One region of the Streptomyces sp. NPDC039423 genome, then DNA from elsewhere that is predicted to be linked to it. Evidence: riboswitches for the same ligand, from Rfam matches in the RefSeq annotation. Region 1 holds a riboswitch; the other holds the start of a gene.
The links. A riboswitch is a leader RNA that binds a small molecule or an ion and turns the genes downstream of it on or off. The one in region 1 is predicted to bind S-adenosylmethionine.
Positions count from the first base shown of each region.

Region 2: linked by a shared signal. The riboswitch ahead of ACZ7LK_RS03880 (aminotransferase class V-fold PLP-dependent enzyme) and the one ahead of thrC (threonine synthase) in region 1 are both predicted to bind S-adenosylmethionine.

Region 1 covers NZ_JBVKAH010000006.1:410,896-418,363, forward strand. The annotation lists gene ACZ7LK_RS21675 (TetR/AcrR family transcriptional regulator) at 1-438, shown strand, start outside; gene groL (chaperonin GroEL) at 484-2,106, opposite strand; gene ACZ7LK_RS21685 (cold-shock protein) at 2,518-2,724, opposite strand; gene ACZ7LK_RS21690 (ubiquitin-like small modifier protein 1) at 3,136-3,414, opposite strand; gene thrC (threonine synthase) at 3,439-4,755, opposite strand; SAM riboswitch class I at 4,740-4,884, opposite strand; gene ACZ7LK_RS21700 (glucosyl-3-phosphoglycerate synthase) at 5,015-5,959, shown strand; gene ACZ7LK_RS21705 (alpha,alpha-trehalose-phosphate synthase (UDP-forming)) at 6,005-7,450, shown strand.
Region 2 covers NZ_JBVKAH010000001.1:865,304-872,771, reverse strand. The annotation lists gene ACZ7LK_RS03885 (Lrp/AsnC family transcriptional regulator) at 1-107, shown strand, start outside; gene ACZ7LK_RS03880 (aminotransferase class V-fold PLP-dependent enzyme) at 313-1,680, opposite strand; SAM riboswitch class IV at 1,842-1,959, opposite strand; gene trpD (anthranilate phosphoribosyltransferase) at 2,085-3,149, opposite strand; gene qcrB (cytochrome bc1 complex cytochrome b subunit) at 3,294-4,925, opposite strand; gene qcrA (cytochrome bc1 complex Rieske iron-sulfur subunit) at 4,922-5,974, opposite strand; gene qcrC (cytochrome bc1 complex diheme cytochrome c subunit) at 5,971-6,780, opposite strand; gene ctaE (aa3-type cytochrome oxidase subunit III) at 6,857-7,468, opposite strand, start outside.

The DNA of each region.
Region 1 (7,468 bases):
CGCGCCACGTACGCCGTCGCCCTGCGCCACCCCGAGGTCGTGCCCCTGCTCGCGACCCGGATGCTGAGCGTGCCGCTCGCCCGCCGGCCGGCCGCCGTGCTGCGCGTCGACGAGCGGGTCCTCCGCCTGCTGTACCAGGCGGGGCTGGACGAACCCACCGCGACGGCCGCCCACCGCGCCTTCACCGCCTGGCTGCTCGGCTACCTGCTGGTGGAACTGCGCGCGATGGTCGACGCGCCCGACGAGCCGGAGCCGGCGTTCCGGCTCGGCCTGCACCGCATGCCCGCCCAGGACTTCCCGCGCCTCCGCGCGAGCGCCGTGTCCCTCTCCGGCCGGGGCGGGCGCGAGGAGCTGGCCGCCGGGGTCGACGCGCTCCTCGACCGCGTGACCGGCGCCCGGCCCCGGGAAACGCCCGAGGGCGGCACCCCCTGGGAGTAGGGGTGCCGCCCTCGGAACGAAAGGACTGTGTCCGATCCGCGAGGATCAGAAGTCCATGTCACCGCCCGGCATGCCGCCCGGAGCACCGGCCGCGGCCTTCTCCGGCTTGTCGGCGATGACGGCCTCGGTGGTGAGGAACAGCGCCGCGATGGAGGCCGCGTTCTGCAGAGCGGAACGGGTCACCTTGGCGGGGTCGATGATGCCCTCGGCGATCATGTCGACGTACTCGCCGGTCGCGGCGTTCAGGCCGTGGCCGACGGGCAGGTTGCGCACCTTCTCGACGATGACGCCGCCCTCGAGACCACCGTTGACGGCGATCTGCTTCAGCGGGGCCTCCAGCGCCAGGCGAACGATGTTCGCGCCGGTCGCCTCGTCGCCCTCGAGCTCGAGCTTCTCGAAGACCGAGGAGGCCTGGAGCAGGGCCACGCCACCACCGGCGACGATGCCCTCCTCGACGGCGGCCTTGGCGTTGCGCACCGCGTCCTCGATGCGGTGCTTGCGCTCCTTGAGCTCGACCTCGGTGGCGGCACCGGCCTTGATGACGGCCACGCCGCCGGCCAGCTTCGCCAGACGCTCCTGGAGCTTCTCGCGGTCGTAGTCCGAGTCCGAGTTCTCGATCTCGGCACGGATCTGGTTGACGCGGCCCGCGACCTGGTCGCTGTCACCGGCACCGTCGACGATGGTGGTCTCGTCCTTGGTGATGACGACCTTGCGGGCGCGGCCCAGCAGGTCCAGGCCGGCGTTCTCGAGCTTGAGGCCGACCTCCTCGGAGATGACCTGGCCACCGGTGAGGATGGCGATGTCGTTCAGCATGGCCTTGCGGCGGTCGCCGAAGCCCGGGGCCTTGACGGCGACGGACTTGAAGGTGCCGCGGATCTTGTTGACGACCAGGGTCGACAGGGCCTCGCCCTCGACGTCCTCGGCGATGATCAGCAGCGGCTTGCCGGACTGCATGACCTTCTCCAGCAGCGGGAGCAGGTCCTTCACCGAGGAGATCTTCGAGTTGACGATCAGGATGTACGGGTCGTCGAGCGACGCCTCCATACGCTCCATGTCGGTGGCGAAGTACGCCGAGATGTAGCCCTTGTCGAAGCGCATACCCTCGGTGAGCTCCAGCTCCAGACCGAAGGTCTGGGACTCCTCGACGGTGATGACGCCTTCCTTGCCGACCTTGTCCATGGCCTCGGCGATGAGCTCGCCGATCTGGGTGTCGGCGGCGGAGATGGAGGCCGTGGAAGCGATCTGCTCCTTGGTCTCGACATCCTTCGCCTGCTCGAGCAGCGCGCCGGAGACGGCCTCGACGGCGGTCTCGATGCCGCGCTTCAGGGCCATCGGGTTGGCGCCGGCGGCGACGTTGCGCAGACCCTCGCGGACGAGCGCCTGGGCGAGGACGGTCGCGGTGGTCGTACCGTCACCGGCGACGTCGTCCGTCTTCTTGGCGACTTCCTTGACCAGCTCGGCGCCGATCTTCTCGTACGGGTCCTCGAGCTCGATCTCCTTGGCGATGGAGACACCATCGTTGGTGATCGTGGGGGCGCCCCACTTCTTCTCGAGGACGACGTTGCGACCCTTGGGGCCCAGGGTCACCTTGACGGCGTCGGCGAGCTGGTTCATGCCGCGCTCGAGGCCGCGCCGTGCCTCCTCGTCGAACGCGATGATCTTGGCCATGTGAAGTGGTCCTCCCGGACTGGGGTGGATGCTCCGGACCGCGCTGGCGCCCGCGACGGACGGTCTGCCTGCCTGAGGTGGTTCCTTGCCCCACCGGCCTGCGGACCTCACCGACCCGGTCCTTCGTTGTCACTCTCACCTTCAGAGTGCTAACGCCAATGATTAGCACTCGACCCCTGCGAGTGCAAGCGCCTCTCGCGGAGAGAACCCCCTCGGGGGCCTCCGCCCGGGGGCGCGGCGCGTCCCGGCCGGCCCGGAGAAACACCGAGGGGCCCGGGCGAATGCCACGGGCCCGGACGAACGCCGAGGGGCTCGCGTCCCCTGGAACGCGAGCCCCTCGGCTCTTGACGTGCGGTACTGACGAGACTTGCGATGTCGACAGTCGATGGTCGGTCGATCGCGACGCGGCTCTCAGCCGGCGGCGAGCTTGACCATGTCCGCCTGCGGACCCTTCTGGCCCTGCGAGATCTCGAACTCGACCCGCTGACCTTCTTCAAGGGTGCGGTAGCCGTCCATCTGGATCGCGCTGTAGTGGACGAAAACATCCGCACCACCGTCGACCGCGATGAAGCCGTACCCCTTCTCCGCGTTGAACCACTTGACGGTGCCCTGAGCCATGCCTAACTCCCCTATTACTGGCCCTTGCACAGGACCGCACTTCGCGGACCCGGGTCAGACCTCGCCCCCCTGACAGGTGGAGGCGTGCGCCGGAACGCGTCGACCGCCGCTGAATGTATCTGCCCAACTGCCGTCTGCAACAGGTCAATCGGACGAGAAATCCGAGCACGCGTGAACGGAAAAGGGGGCTGAAGTAGCCAAAATCCCGGGCAAGTCGGGCCGGGCAAAGCGCGCAAATGGCGCAACTCTCGGGCTCACATTGACTGCATCTTGTCGCGACCGCGCACCTTCTCATATGCGTGCGGCACAGGCGGTGGCGGGGACTTCCCCAACTCTACCGCGCTCAACCATGCAGAATTGCCCCCTCCGCTTTCTCTCGCGGAGGGGGCAATGTCCGTCACGCTGCGTACGTCAGCAGCCGCCCGCGACGGCCGGGATGATCGACACGCCGGCACCGTCGGGCGTGGCGGTGGCCAGACCGTCCTCGAAGCGCACGTCGTCGTCGTTGACGTACACGTTCACGAAGCGGCGGAGCTTGCCCTGGTCGTCCAGGACACGCGCGGCGATGCCCGGGTGGTTCTTCTCCAGCGACTCGATGACCTCGGAGAGGGTCGCGCCCTCCGCCGGGACCTCGGCCTGGCCGCCCGTGTACGTACGGAGGATGGTGGGGATGCGGACGTTGACGCTCATGTCGTGGTGCTGCCTCTCAGTCGGTCAGGCCAGGCCGGCGGCGCGGAAGGCGTCCAGGCTCGGGCGGATGGTGGCGGTCGGGCCGGTGGTCGGCGCCACCGCGTCGAGGGTCTTCAGGCCGTCGCCCGTGTTGAGCACGACCGTGGTGAGCGACGGGTCCAGCACGCCCGCCTCGATCAGCTTCCTCGTCACGCCCACGGTCACCCCGCCCGCCGTCTCGGCGAAGATGCCCTCCGTGCGCGCCAGCAGCTTGATCGCGTCGACGATCTGCTCGTCGTTCACGTCCTCCACCGCGCCACCCGTGCGGCGGGCGATGTCCAGCACGTACGGGCCGTCCGCCGGGTTGCCGATGGCCAGCGACTTCGCGATCGTGTTCGGCTTCTGGGGCCGCACGACGTCATGACCGGCCTTGAAGGCCGCCGACACCGGGGAGCAGCCCTCCGCCTGCGCACCGAAGATCCTGTACGGCTTGTCCGCGACCAGACCGAGCTCGACGAGCTCCCGGAGCCCCTTGTCGATCTTCGTGAGCTGGGAGCCGGACGCGATCGGGATGACGAGCTGGTCCGGCAGCTCCCACCCGAGCTGCTCGCAGATCTCGTACGCCAGGGTCTTGGAACCCTCCGCGTAGTACGGCCGCAGGTTCACGTTCACGAAGCCCCAGCCCTCGCCCAGCGGGTCGCCGATGAGCTCGGAGCAGAAGCGGTTGACGTCGTCGTAATTGCCCTCGATGCCGACCAGCTCACCGCCGTACACGGCGGCCATGACGACCTTGCCCTGCTCCAGGTCGTGCGGGATGAACACGCACGAGCGGAACCCGGCCCGCGCCGCCGCGGCGCCCACGGCACCCGCCAGGTTCCCCGTGGAGGAGCACGACAGCGTGGTGAAGCCGAAGGCACGGGCGGCCTCCAGCGCCTGGGCGACGACCCGGTCCTTGAAGGAGTGCGTCGGGTTGCCGGAGTCGTCCTTCACGAACAGCTTGCCCGGCTCGACGCCCAGCTCGCGCCCCAGGTTGTCCGCCCGGACGAGCTTGGTCCAGCCGGGGTTCAGGTTCGGCTTGTCCGCCACGTCGGACGGCACGGGCAGGAGAGGGGCGTACCGCCAGATGTTGGCGGGACCGGCCTCGATCCGCTTGCGCAGGGCTTCCGGGTCACCCACCGGCAGGTCGTAGGCGATCTCCAGCGGCCCGAAACACAGCTCACAGGCGAAAACCGGGCCGAGCGGGAAGCGCTCGCCGCATTCGCGACAGGAGAGGGCGGAAGCAGGCCCGAGGTCGACGTTCTTGGCGGTGGCGACAGTCTGTACAGCCATGGAGGCGAGGCCCTTTCTCCTCATCTTCCTCATGGCGCACTTCGCCATGAGACGGATTTGGCACCTTCCCTAGCCGGGGCCTCGCGCAAGAGCTGACGAGTGCCGACTGGAGGGTTGCCGGGGCTTCAACGGGCCGTGTCCCTCTGCCCCTCTGGATGAGCGGTATTCGATTGTGTGGTGCGTGTTCACCAACGTGGGGACCCGACATGCGACGGTCATCCGCGTTGTTCAAGACTGTAACCGAACCCCCCGACGCCCGAGATGGTCGTCCGAAACGCGAGATGGAGATCACGTGCTGGAAGAGGTGGAGCGCTGGCTGGAACGGCGGTCCTGGTCCGTGGCCGACCGGCCGCTCGACCGGCTGCTCGCGGCCAAGCACGGCACGACCGTCAGCGTCGTCCTGCCGGCGCTGAACGAGGAGGCGACGGTCGGCGACATCGTCGCCACCATCCGCCGCGACCTCATGTCACCCGCCGTCCCCCTCGTCGACGAACTCCTGGTGATCGACTCCGGCTCCACCGACCGCACCTCCGAGGTGGCCGCCACCGCGGGCGCGCGCGTGGTGCACCGGGACGCGATACTCCCCCGCATACCCGCCCTCCCCGGCAAGGGCGAGGTCCTGTGGCGCTCCCTCCTCGCCACCACCGGTGACGTCGTCTGCTTCGTCGACGCCGACCTGCGCGACTTCTCGGCCGATTTCGTCAGCGGCATCGTCGGCCCGCTCCTCACCGACCCCACCGTCCACCTGGTCAAGGCCATGTACGACCGGCCCCTGGCCGGCACGCCCGGCCAGGGCGGGCGGGTGACCGAGCTGGTGGCCCGGCCGCTGCTGAACCTCCACTGGCCGCAGCTCGCCGGCTTCGTCCAGCCCCTGGGCGGGGAGTACGCGGCCCGCCGCTCGCTCCTGGAACGGCTGCCCTTCCCCGTCGGGTACGGGGTCGAACTCGGCCTGCTGGTCGACGCCCTGCACACCGTGGGCCTCGACGCCCTCGCCCAGGTGGACGTGGGCGTCCGCAAGCACCGGCACCAGGACGAACGGGCGCTGGGCCGGATGGCGGCGGCGATCTACCGCACGGCCCAGCTACGGCTGTCGCGCGGGCACCTGGTCCGGCCGCGGCTGACCCAGTTCGACCGCGGGGAGGACGGCTTCGTCCCGCGCACGCACGACGTCGACACCGAGGAACGGCCCCCGATGATCGAGGTGGCCGAGTACGCACGGCGCCGCCGCGTGGCGTGAGCGCCATACGTTTGAGTGTTTGGGCTACGGGCTAGGTTCGTCTCCATGGCAGCCCAGATTCTTGTCGCCTCGAACCGCGGTCCGGTCAGCTACGTGCCACGGGAGGACGGGACCTTCGACACCCGGCGCGGCGGCGGCGGACTGGTGTCGGGACTGTCCGCGATCGGGCCCGACGCGGGCGCGCTCTGGGTGTGCGCGGCCCTGAGCGACGGCGACCGGCAGGCCGTGCGCCGGGGCGCCGCGGTCGAGCCGGGCGTGAAGATGCTGGACATCGACGCGGCCGTGCACGCCGACGCCTACAACGGCATCGCCAACTCCGTGCTGTGGTTCGTCAACCACATGCTGTACCAGACCCCGCTGGAGCCGGTCTTCGACGCGGAGCTGCGCCGCCAGTGGGCGTCCTACCGCCTCTACAACCGCGCCTTCGCCGAGGCCCTCGCCGTGGAGGCGGCCGACGACGCCGTCGTGATCGTCCAGGACTACCACCTGGCCCTGGTCCCCGGCATGCTCCGCGAGCTGCGCCCCGACCTGCGGATCGGCCACTTCTCGCACACCCCCTGGGCCCCTCCCGAGTACTTCGCCATGCTGCCCGACGACATCGCGGAGGAACTCCTCCTCGGCATGCTCGGCGCCGACCGGCTGGGCTTCCTGACCTGGCGCTGGCTCCAGGCCTTCCAGGACTGCTGCGCGTCCGCCCTCAAGGACATGGACGTGACGACGCAGTGGCCCAAGGACCAGTCGCCGAGCGTGCGCCACTCGGCGCACGGCACGCCACACCAGACACACCTGGGCGTGCACGGCCTCGGCGCGGACGCCGACTTCCTCCGCGAGCGGTCCCGCCGCCCGGACGTCGAGGACCGGATGGCGGCCCTGCGCGAGCAGATCGGCCCCGACCGCCGGACCGTCGTGCGCGTCGACCGCACCGAACTGTCCAAGAACATCGTCCGCGGCCTCCTCGCCTACCGGCACCTGCTCGCCGAGCGGCCCGAGTGGCACGAGCGGGTCGTCCACCTCGCCTTCGCGTACCCCTCCCGCCAGGACCTGGCCGTCTACCGCGAGTACACCGCCGAGGTCACCCGCCTCGCGGACGAGATCAACGCGGAGTACGGCCGCGACGGCTGGACCCCGGTGATCCTGCACGTCGAGGACGACTTCGCCCGCTCGCTGGCCGCGTACCGGCTGGCCGACGTGGCCCTGGTCAACCCGATCCGGGACGGCATGAACCTGGTCGCCAAGGAGGTCCCCGTCGTCTCCGACGCGGGCTGCGCCCTGGTCCTGTCCCGCGAGGCGGGCGCGCACGAGGAGCTGGGCGACGACGCGATCACGGTGAACCCGTTCGACGTGGTCGGCACCGCGGACGCCCTCCACGAGGCCCTCTCCATGCCCCTCACCGAGCGCGCCGACCGCACCAAGCGCCTGGCCGCCGCCGCCACGTCCCTCCCCCCCTCCCGCTGGTTCCTCGACCAGCTCACCGCCCTCCGCTCCCTCTGACCCCTCCGGCGGGGCGCC
Region 2 (7,468 bases), on a different contig from region 1:
GGATCAGCAAGATCCCGGGCGTCGAGGCGACGGACACGCACGTGGCGTTCCGCACGTACTCCCAGCACGACCTGGAGGCCGCCTTCGCGATCGGCCTCGACACCTAGATCGCGTCCCCTCCCGGCCCCGCCGAGGGTCGGCCGCGCCGGCCCGCCCATCACCCGTACGGATGACACCGCGGGGCGCGCGGGCGTACGCCCGGCGCGCGAGCGGGCCGCCCGGTGGCCGGAACCACCGGGGAGGGCCCCCTGGACGCCCGGACCGCGCGGGGCGGGGTCCCGGGCGAGGCGCCGGGGACGCGGGGCGGCCGTGTCAGGCGCCCTGGCCACGAGCGGGAACGCAACGGCCGTCCTCCGTGCGGTAGTTCCAGCGCGCCCCGTCCCGGACGAGTTCCTTGACCGCCCGGACGAAACGGTCGACGTGCTCGTCCGGCGTCCCCGCCCCGAAGCTGACCCGGATGGCGTTGAGGGAGGTGGCCCCGCCGTCGGGCGCGCCGCACTCGCCGACGGTCCGCGGGTCGCCGCCCAGCAGGGTGCGCACCAGCGGGTGGGCGCAGAACAGGCCGTCGCGGACGCCGATGCCGTACTCGGCGGACAGGGCGGCGGCGAAGTGCGAGCTGTTCCAGCCGTCGACGACGAACGAGATGACGCCGACCCGCGGGGCTTCGTCGCCGAACAGCGACAGCACCTTCACCTCGGGCACCTCGGCGAGCCCGGCGCGCACCTTGCCGATCAGGTACCGCTCCCGGGCGACCAGGTCGTCGAACCCGGCCTCGGTGAGCGCCTTGCAGGCGGAGGCGATGGCGTACACGCCGATGACGTTGGGCGAGCCGGCCTCGTGGCGGGCGGCGGTGGTGTGCCATTCGACGTCCACCCCGCCGTCGGCGCGCCGTGACACCGTGCGGGACGCGCCGCCGCCGGCCAGGTACGGCTCGGCGTCGCGCAGCCAGTCGGCCCGCCCGGCGAGGACGCCGGACCCGAACGGGGCGTACAGCTTGTGCCCCGAGAACGCCACCCAGTCGACGTCCAGGTCCCGCACCGAGACCGGGTGGTGGGGGGCGAGCTGGGCGGCGTCCAGGACGATGCGGGCGCCGTGGGCGTGGGCGGCGGCGGCCAGTTCGCGTACCGGCCACAGTTCGCCGGTCACGTTGGAGGCACCGGTGACGCAGACCAGGGCGGGGCCGTACGGGTCCCGGCCGGCGAGCGCCCGCTCCAGGGTCTCGACGGCCTGTCCGGGCGTGCGGGGCGCGTCGAGGAAGGTGACCCGGGCGTCCCTCCAGGGCAGCAGGGAGGCGTGGTGCTCGGTCTCGAAGACGAAGACCTCGCAGTCGGCGGGCAGCGCGGCGGCCAGCAGGTTCAGCGAGTCGGTGGTGGACCGGGTGAAGACGACCTGGTCGTCCGCGCGGCAGTCGAGGAACGCGGCCACCGCGGTACGGCTGTTCTCGAAGAGGTCCGTGGAGAGCTGCGACAGGTAACCGGCGCCCCGGTGCACGCTGCCGTAGTACGGGGCGTACGCGGCGACGTCGTCCCACACCCGCTGGAGGGCCGGCGCGCTGGCGGCGTAGTCGAGCGCGGCGTAGGTGACCTCGCCGCCGGTGACGAGCGGCACGGTGACGTCCCGTCCCAGAACGGGCAGCGGGGCACAAAGCGAACGGTCGGCGGCAACGGCGGTGACAGGCATGGCGAACTCCCGTACGGGGCAGGCGAATCCACCGCGTCGACGCACGAGGGTGCGGCGCGGCGGAGGGAAAGGGGATGCCGAAGAAGGGGCGGAGACGCCCTATCGCATTCGCTTGCTCACGAGACTGCTCCCTTGAGGACCAGGACCCCAGGGTGTGCAGGGGTCCGCGCTTGCCACAGACTTCGCCGCCTGCGGCCTGGTCTTCACCCGGGGCACCCCGCCACGGACGGAGGGTTGCCGGACAGCGGGCCGGGGCCGTAGTCGCTGTCACTCATGACCTGCCGAGAAGTTAAACAACGTGATCGCCCGCGCGCAACCCGTGTCCGGATCCCGGGACACCGGCCCGCCGACGACGACGGGCGGCGCCCGGTGGGCGCCGCCCCAGGTCACGCGGCGGAGGCGGGCTACGCGTTGGTCGCCGCGACCCACCGGTCGAGCGCCGCGCGGGCCGCGCCGGAGTCGATGGCCTCTGCCGCCCGGGCGATGCCGTCCCGGATCCGCTCGGTCAGCGGGGCGTCGGACGGCTCCAGGGCGGCCAGGGCCGCCGCCGAGTTGAGCAGCACCGCGTCCCGCACCGGGCCGGTCTCGCCGGCCAGCAGCCGGCGCGCCACATCGGCGTTGTACGAGGCGTCCGCGCCGCGCAGGGCCTCCACGGGCACCAGCTCGATGCCCACGTCCCGCGGGTCGAAGGCCTCCTCGCGCACCGCGCCGTTGCGCACCACCCAGACCTTGGAGGTGGCCGTAGTGGTGAGCTCGTCCAGACCGTCGTCGCCGCGGAAGACCAGGGCGGAGGAGCCGCGCGCGGCGAGCACCCCGGCCATGATGGGGGCCATCCGGGCGTCGGCGACCCCGGTGGCCTGGGCCTTGACGCGGGCGGGGTTGGTGAGCGGGCCGAGGAAGTTGAAGGTGGTGCGGATGCCCAGCTCCTTGCGGGCCGCCGCCACGTGCCGCAGGGCGGGGTGGAACTTCACCGCGAAGCAGAAGGTGATGCCGGCCTCCTCCGCGACCTCGACGACCCGCCGGGGTGAGAGGTTCAGGTTGACGCCCAGCTTCTCCAGGACGTCGGAGGCGCCCGAGGCGGAGGACGCGGCCCGGTTGCCGTGCTTGACGACCTTGGCACCGGTACCGGCGACGACGATCGCGGACATGGTGGAGATGTTGACGGTCTTCGCCCCGTCGCCGCCGGTGCCGACGATGTCGACGGACGGGCCGGGCACCTCGATGAGGTTGGCGTGCGCGTACATGGTGCGGACGAGGCCGGAGATCTCCTCGACGGTCTCCCCCTTCGCCCGCAGCGCGACCACGAAGCCGGCGATCTGGGCGTCGGTGGCCTCGCCGCGCATGATGCGGTCCATCGCCCACGCCGTGGCGTCGGCGCTCTGGTCGTGGCCCTCCAGCAGGGAGTCCAGCACCTGGGGCCAGGAACGACCCGCCGTGCTCGTGCCTCCAGCGGGGTTCACAGCGCTCATGGTCGCTCCTGGTGTCGTCCGTACGGGGAGTAGGGGCTCGACCACCACCCTATCCATCCCGGGGGACGGCAAAGAGCCCCGTCCGGCGATTGGACGGGGCTCGATGCGTGGCGACCTCAGGGTCGGGCGACGGACGTCGGGTGATCAGTGGTGGCCGTGGCCGCTGGTGATCTCCTTGTACTCCTCGGCGGTGGCCTTGGGGATCTGGTTCCCCTCGCCGTAGTAGCCCTTGCTGAGCTTCGCGCGGAGCTTCTGCCCGCGGGACAGCTTGCGCTCCACGCCGTTCTCGTCGACCTCGGGGCCGATCTCGGCGGGCGCGTACTGCTCGTGCGCGGTGAGCGCGTGGAGCTGGGCCTGGCTGAGCGGCTCGTGGATCTCCACGAACTCACCGTGCGGCAGGCGCTTGATGATGCCGGACTCGCGTCCGTGCAGCACCTTGTCCTTGTCGCGGCGCTGGAGGCCGAGGCAGATCCGCTTGGTGACGAGGAACGCGATGACCGGGCCGACGAAGAAGGCGATCCGGACGAACCACGTGATGGCGTTCAGCGACATGTGGAAGTGGGTGGCGAAGATGTCGTTGCCACCACCCAGCAGCATGACCATGTAGCCGGTGACCCAGGCGACACCCAGAGCGGTCCGGGTGGGCGCGTTGCGCGGCCGGTCCAGCAGGTGGTGCTCCCGCTTGTCGCCGGTGATCCACGACTCGATGAACGGGTAGACCGCGATCGCCGCGAGCATCACGCCGAAGAGCATCAGCGGGATGAACACGCCCAGGACCAGGGTGTGGCCCCAGAGGTTGATCTCCCAGCCCGGCATGACACGGATCAGACCCTCGGCGAAGCCCATGTACCAGTCGGGCTGGGCGCCGGTGGACACCTGGTCCGGACGGTACGGGCCCATGGCCCAGATCGGGTTGATCGTGAACATGGCGGCGATCATCGCGATGACGCCGAAGACCAGGAAGAAGAAGCCTCCGGCCTTGGCCATGTACACCGGCAGCAGCGGCATGCCGACGACGTTCTTGTTCGTCCGGCCGGGGCCGGGGAACTGCGTGTGCTTGTGGTAGAAGACCAGGATCAGGTGGGCCACCACGAGGCCGAGCATGATGCCCGGCAGCAGCAGGATGTGGATCGAGTAGAACCGGGCCACCATGTCGTGGCCGGGGAACTCGCCGCCGAACAGGAACATCGAGATGTACGTGCCGACGATCGGCATGGACAGGATCGCGCCCTGCGTGAAGCGGACACCGGTGCCGGAGAGCAGGTCGTCCGGGAGCGAGTAGCCGGTGAAACCGGTGAACATGCCCAGGACGAACAGCAGGAAGCCGAACAGCCAGTTGATCTCACGCGGCTTGCGGAACGCGCCGGTGAAGAAGACGCGCATCATGTGCACGAACATGCCCGCGAGGAAGACCACCGCGGCCCAGTGGTGAATCTGCCGGATGAGCAGACCACCGCGGACGTCGAAGCTGATGTCCAGGGTCGAGGCGTACGCCTCGGTCATGCGGATGCCCTGCATCGGCACGTACGAGCCGTGGTACTCGATCTCGTTCATGCTCGGGTGGAAGAACAGCGTCAGATACACACCCGTGAGGATGATGATCAGGAAGCTGTAGAGGCAGATCTCACCCAGCATGAAGGACCAGTGGTCCGGGAAGATCTTGCGCATGTTGGCCTTGGCCAGGCCGTAGATGCCCAGCCGGCCGTCGGCCCAGTCGGCGACCCGCTCGCCGGCGGGCGCCTTGCGCTTGGCGTCGCTTGCGGTCGTGGTGCTCATCCGCGCTCCCAGAATGCAGGGCCGACGGGCTCGGAGAAGTCGCCGAGAGCTTCGAGGAAGCCCTCGTCGTTCACGCCGATCCGCAGCTGCGGCAGCGGGTGACCGGCCGGGCCGAAGATGACGCGGGCGCCGTCGGAGAGGTCGAAGGTGGACTGGTGGCACGGGCAGAGGACGTGGTGGGTCTGCTGCTCGTACAGGGAGATCGGGCAGCCCACGTGGGTGCAGATCTTCGAGAAGGCGACGATGCCCTCGTGCGACCACTCCAGCTCGCGCTTGTCCTTGATGTCCTCCGGCTGGATCCGGACGATCATCAGGGCATCCTTGGCGATCTTGTTGTTGAACTCGTGGTCGCTCTCCTCCAGGCCCTCGGGCTTGGCGAAGGTGAGCGAGCCCACCGCGACGTCCTCGGGGCGCAGCGGCTCATTCGTGTTCATGTTGATGAGCTGCTTGCCCTTGGACCACCCGGTGTGGAAGAGCTTCTTCTCGGGCAGCGGGCCCAGCTCGCGCAGCAGCACCACGCCGGAGAGCGGCACCATGGCCAGCGCGCCGAGCATCGTGTTGCGGATCAGCGGGCGGCGGCCGATCGCGGACTCCCGCGCACCGTCCGCGAAGTCCGCCATGACCTTGGCCTTGACCTCCGGCGTCGCCTCGATGGCGTGCCGGTCGTCGGCCATCTCCTCGTCGGACATCAGGGTGCGGGCCCAGTGGACCGCGCCCGCGCCGATGCAGAAGAGCGCGAGGCCCAGCGTCAGACCCAGCGACAGGTTCGTCGCGCTGACGTGACCCAGCGGCCAGACGTAGACGATCTTGTCGACCGGGAAGATCACGAAGGAGGCGATGAAGCCGATCGTGGCCAGCATCGACAGCGTGAACAGCAGGGCGACCGTGCGCTCGGAGCGCTTGGCGGCCCGCTCGTCGATGTCCTGGATGCGCGGCTTGTGGGGCGGCAGCCCCGGGTCGGCGAACGGGTTCTCCGCCAGCGCCGTGCCGTGCGTGGTGTCCTGCGCGTTCGGCAGGCTCTCTGCTTCTGAAATCTCTTGGCTACTCATGACTTCTTGGCCTTAGCGGTGTGGGCCGCGACCCAGACGGCGACAGCGATCAGGGAACCCAGACCGAAGATCCATCCGAACAGGCCCTCACTGACCGGGCCGAGACCGCCCAGCGCGAAGCCGCCGGGGGTCGGCGTCTCCTCACCGTTCACGGTCTTGATGTACGCGATGATGTCCTTCTTCTCCTTCTCCGGCATCGTGGTGTCGGGGAAGGACGGCATGTTCTGCGGGCCGGTCTGCATGGCCTCGTAGATGTGCTTCTCGCTCACGCCTTCGAGGCTGGGGGCGTACTTGCCGTGCGTCAGGGCACCGCCCTCGCCGGTGAAGTTGTGGCACTGGGCGCAGTTGGTGCGGAACAGGTCGCCACCCTTGGCGATGTTCGCGCCTTCCGGGCTGTACTGCTTCTCGGTCGGCTTGATCGGACCGGCGCCGAGGGACGCGACGTACGCGGCCAGCTGGTCGATCTCGGCCTGCGAGTAGATGACCTTCTTCTTCGGCACCTGGGCGCCGGGCTGCTGCGCCGGCATGCGGCCGGTGCCGACCTGGAAGTCCACGGCGGCGGAGCCGACGCCCACCAGGCTCGGGCCGTCAGTGGTGCCCTGACCGCCGGTTCCGTGGCAGCTGGCGCAGCCGACGGTGTAGAGCTTCTTGCCCTCCTCGATGGCGAGGGACTGGGCGGTTTCGTCTGCCTGCGCCTTGCCCGCGGGCGCGAACGCGGCGTACAGCCCCCCAGTGGCCGCCAGCGCGAGGAGTAGGACGACGACCGCCGCCAGCGGATGGCGTCGTCGTGCGGAGAGCTTTTTCACGGATTACCCCGGTGTCAGGATCTTCTGCGTCGATGCTTGCTGGATGTGTCGGGCGTACCGGTCGGTACGGACCCGACTACTTGATCATGTAGATCGTGGCGAAGAGGCCGATCCAGACGACATCGACGAAGTGCCAGTAGTAGGACACGACGATGGCGGCGGTTGCCTGCTCGTGAGTGAATCTCTTGGCCGCGTACGTACGGCCGAGGACCAGCAGGAAGGCGATGAGACCGCCCGTCACGTGCAGGCCGTGGAAGCCGGTCGTCAGGTAGAACACGGAGCCGTACGGGTCCGACGAGAGCGAGAGGCCCTCGTGCTTCACCAGCTCGGTGTACTCGAAGACCTGGCCTCCGATGAAGATGGCACCCATCACGAACGTGATCACGAACCACGCCCGGAGCTTCTTCACGTCACCGCGCTCGGCGGCGAAGACGCCGAGCTGGCAGGTGAGCGAGGAGAGCACCAGGATCGTGGTGTTGGTCGCCGAGAACGGGAAGTTCAGCGCATCGGCTTTCTCTGCCCAGAACTCGGCACCCGTCACCGATCGCAGGGTGAAGTACATCGCGAAGAGGGCCGCGAAGAACATCAGCTCGGAACTCAGCCAGATGATGGTTCCGACGCTGGTGAGGTTCGGCCGATTGACCGACGGGTGCGCGTGCCCGGTTTCTACTGTCGTTGCTGTCGCCAC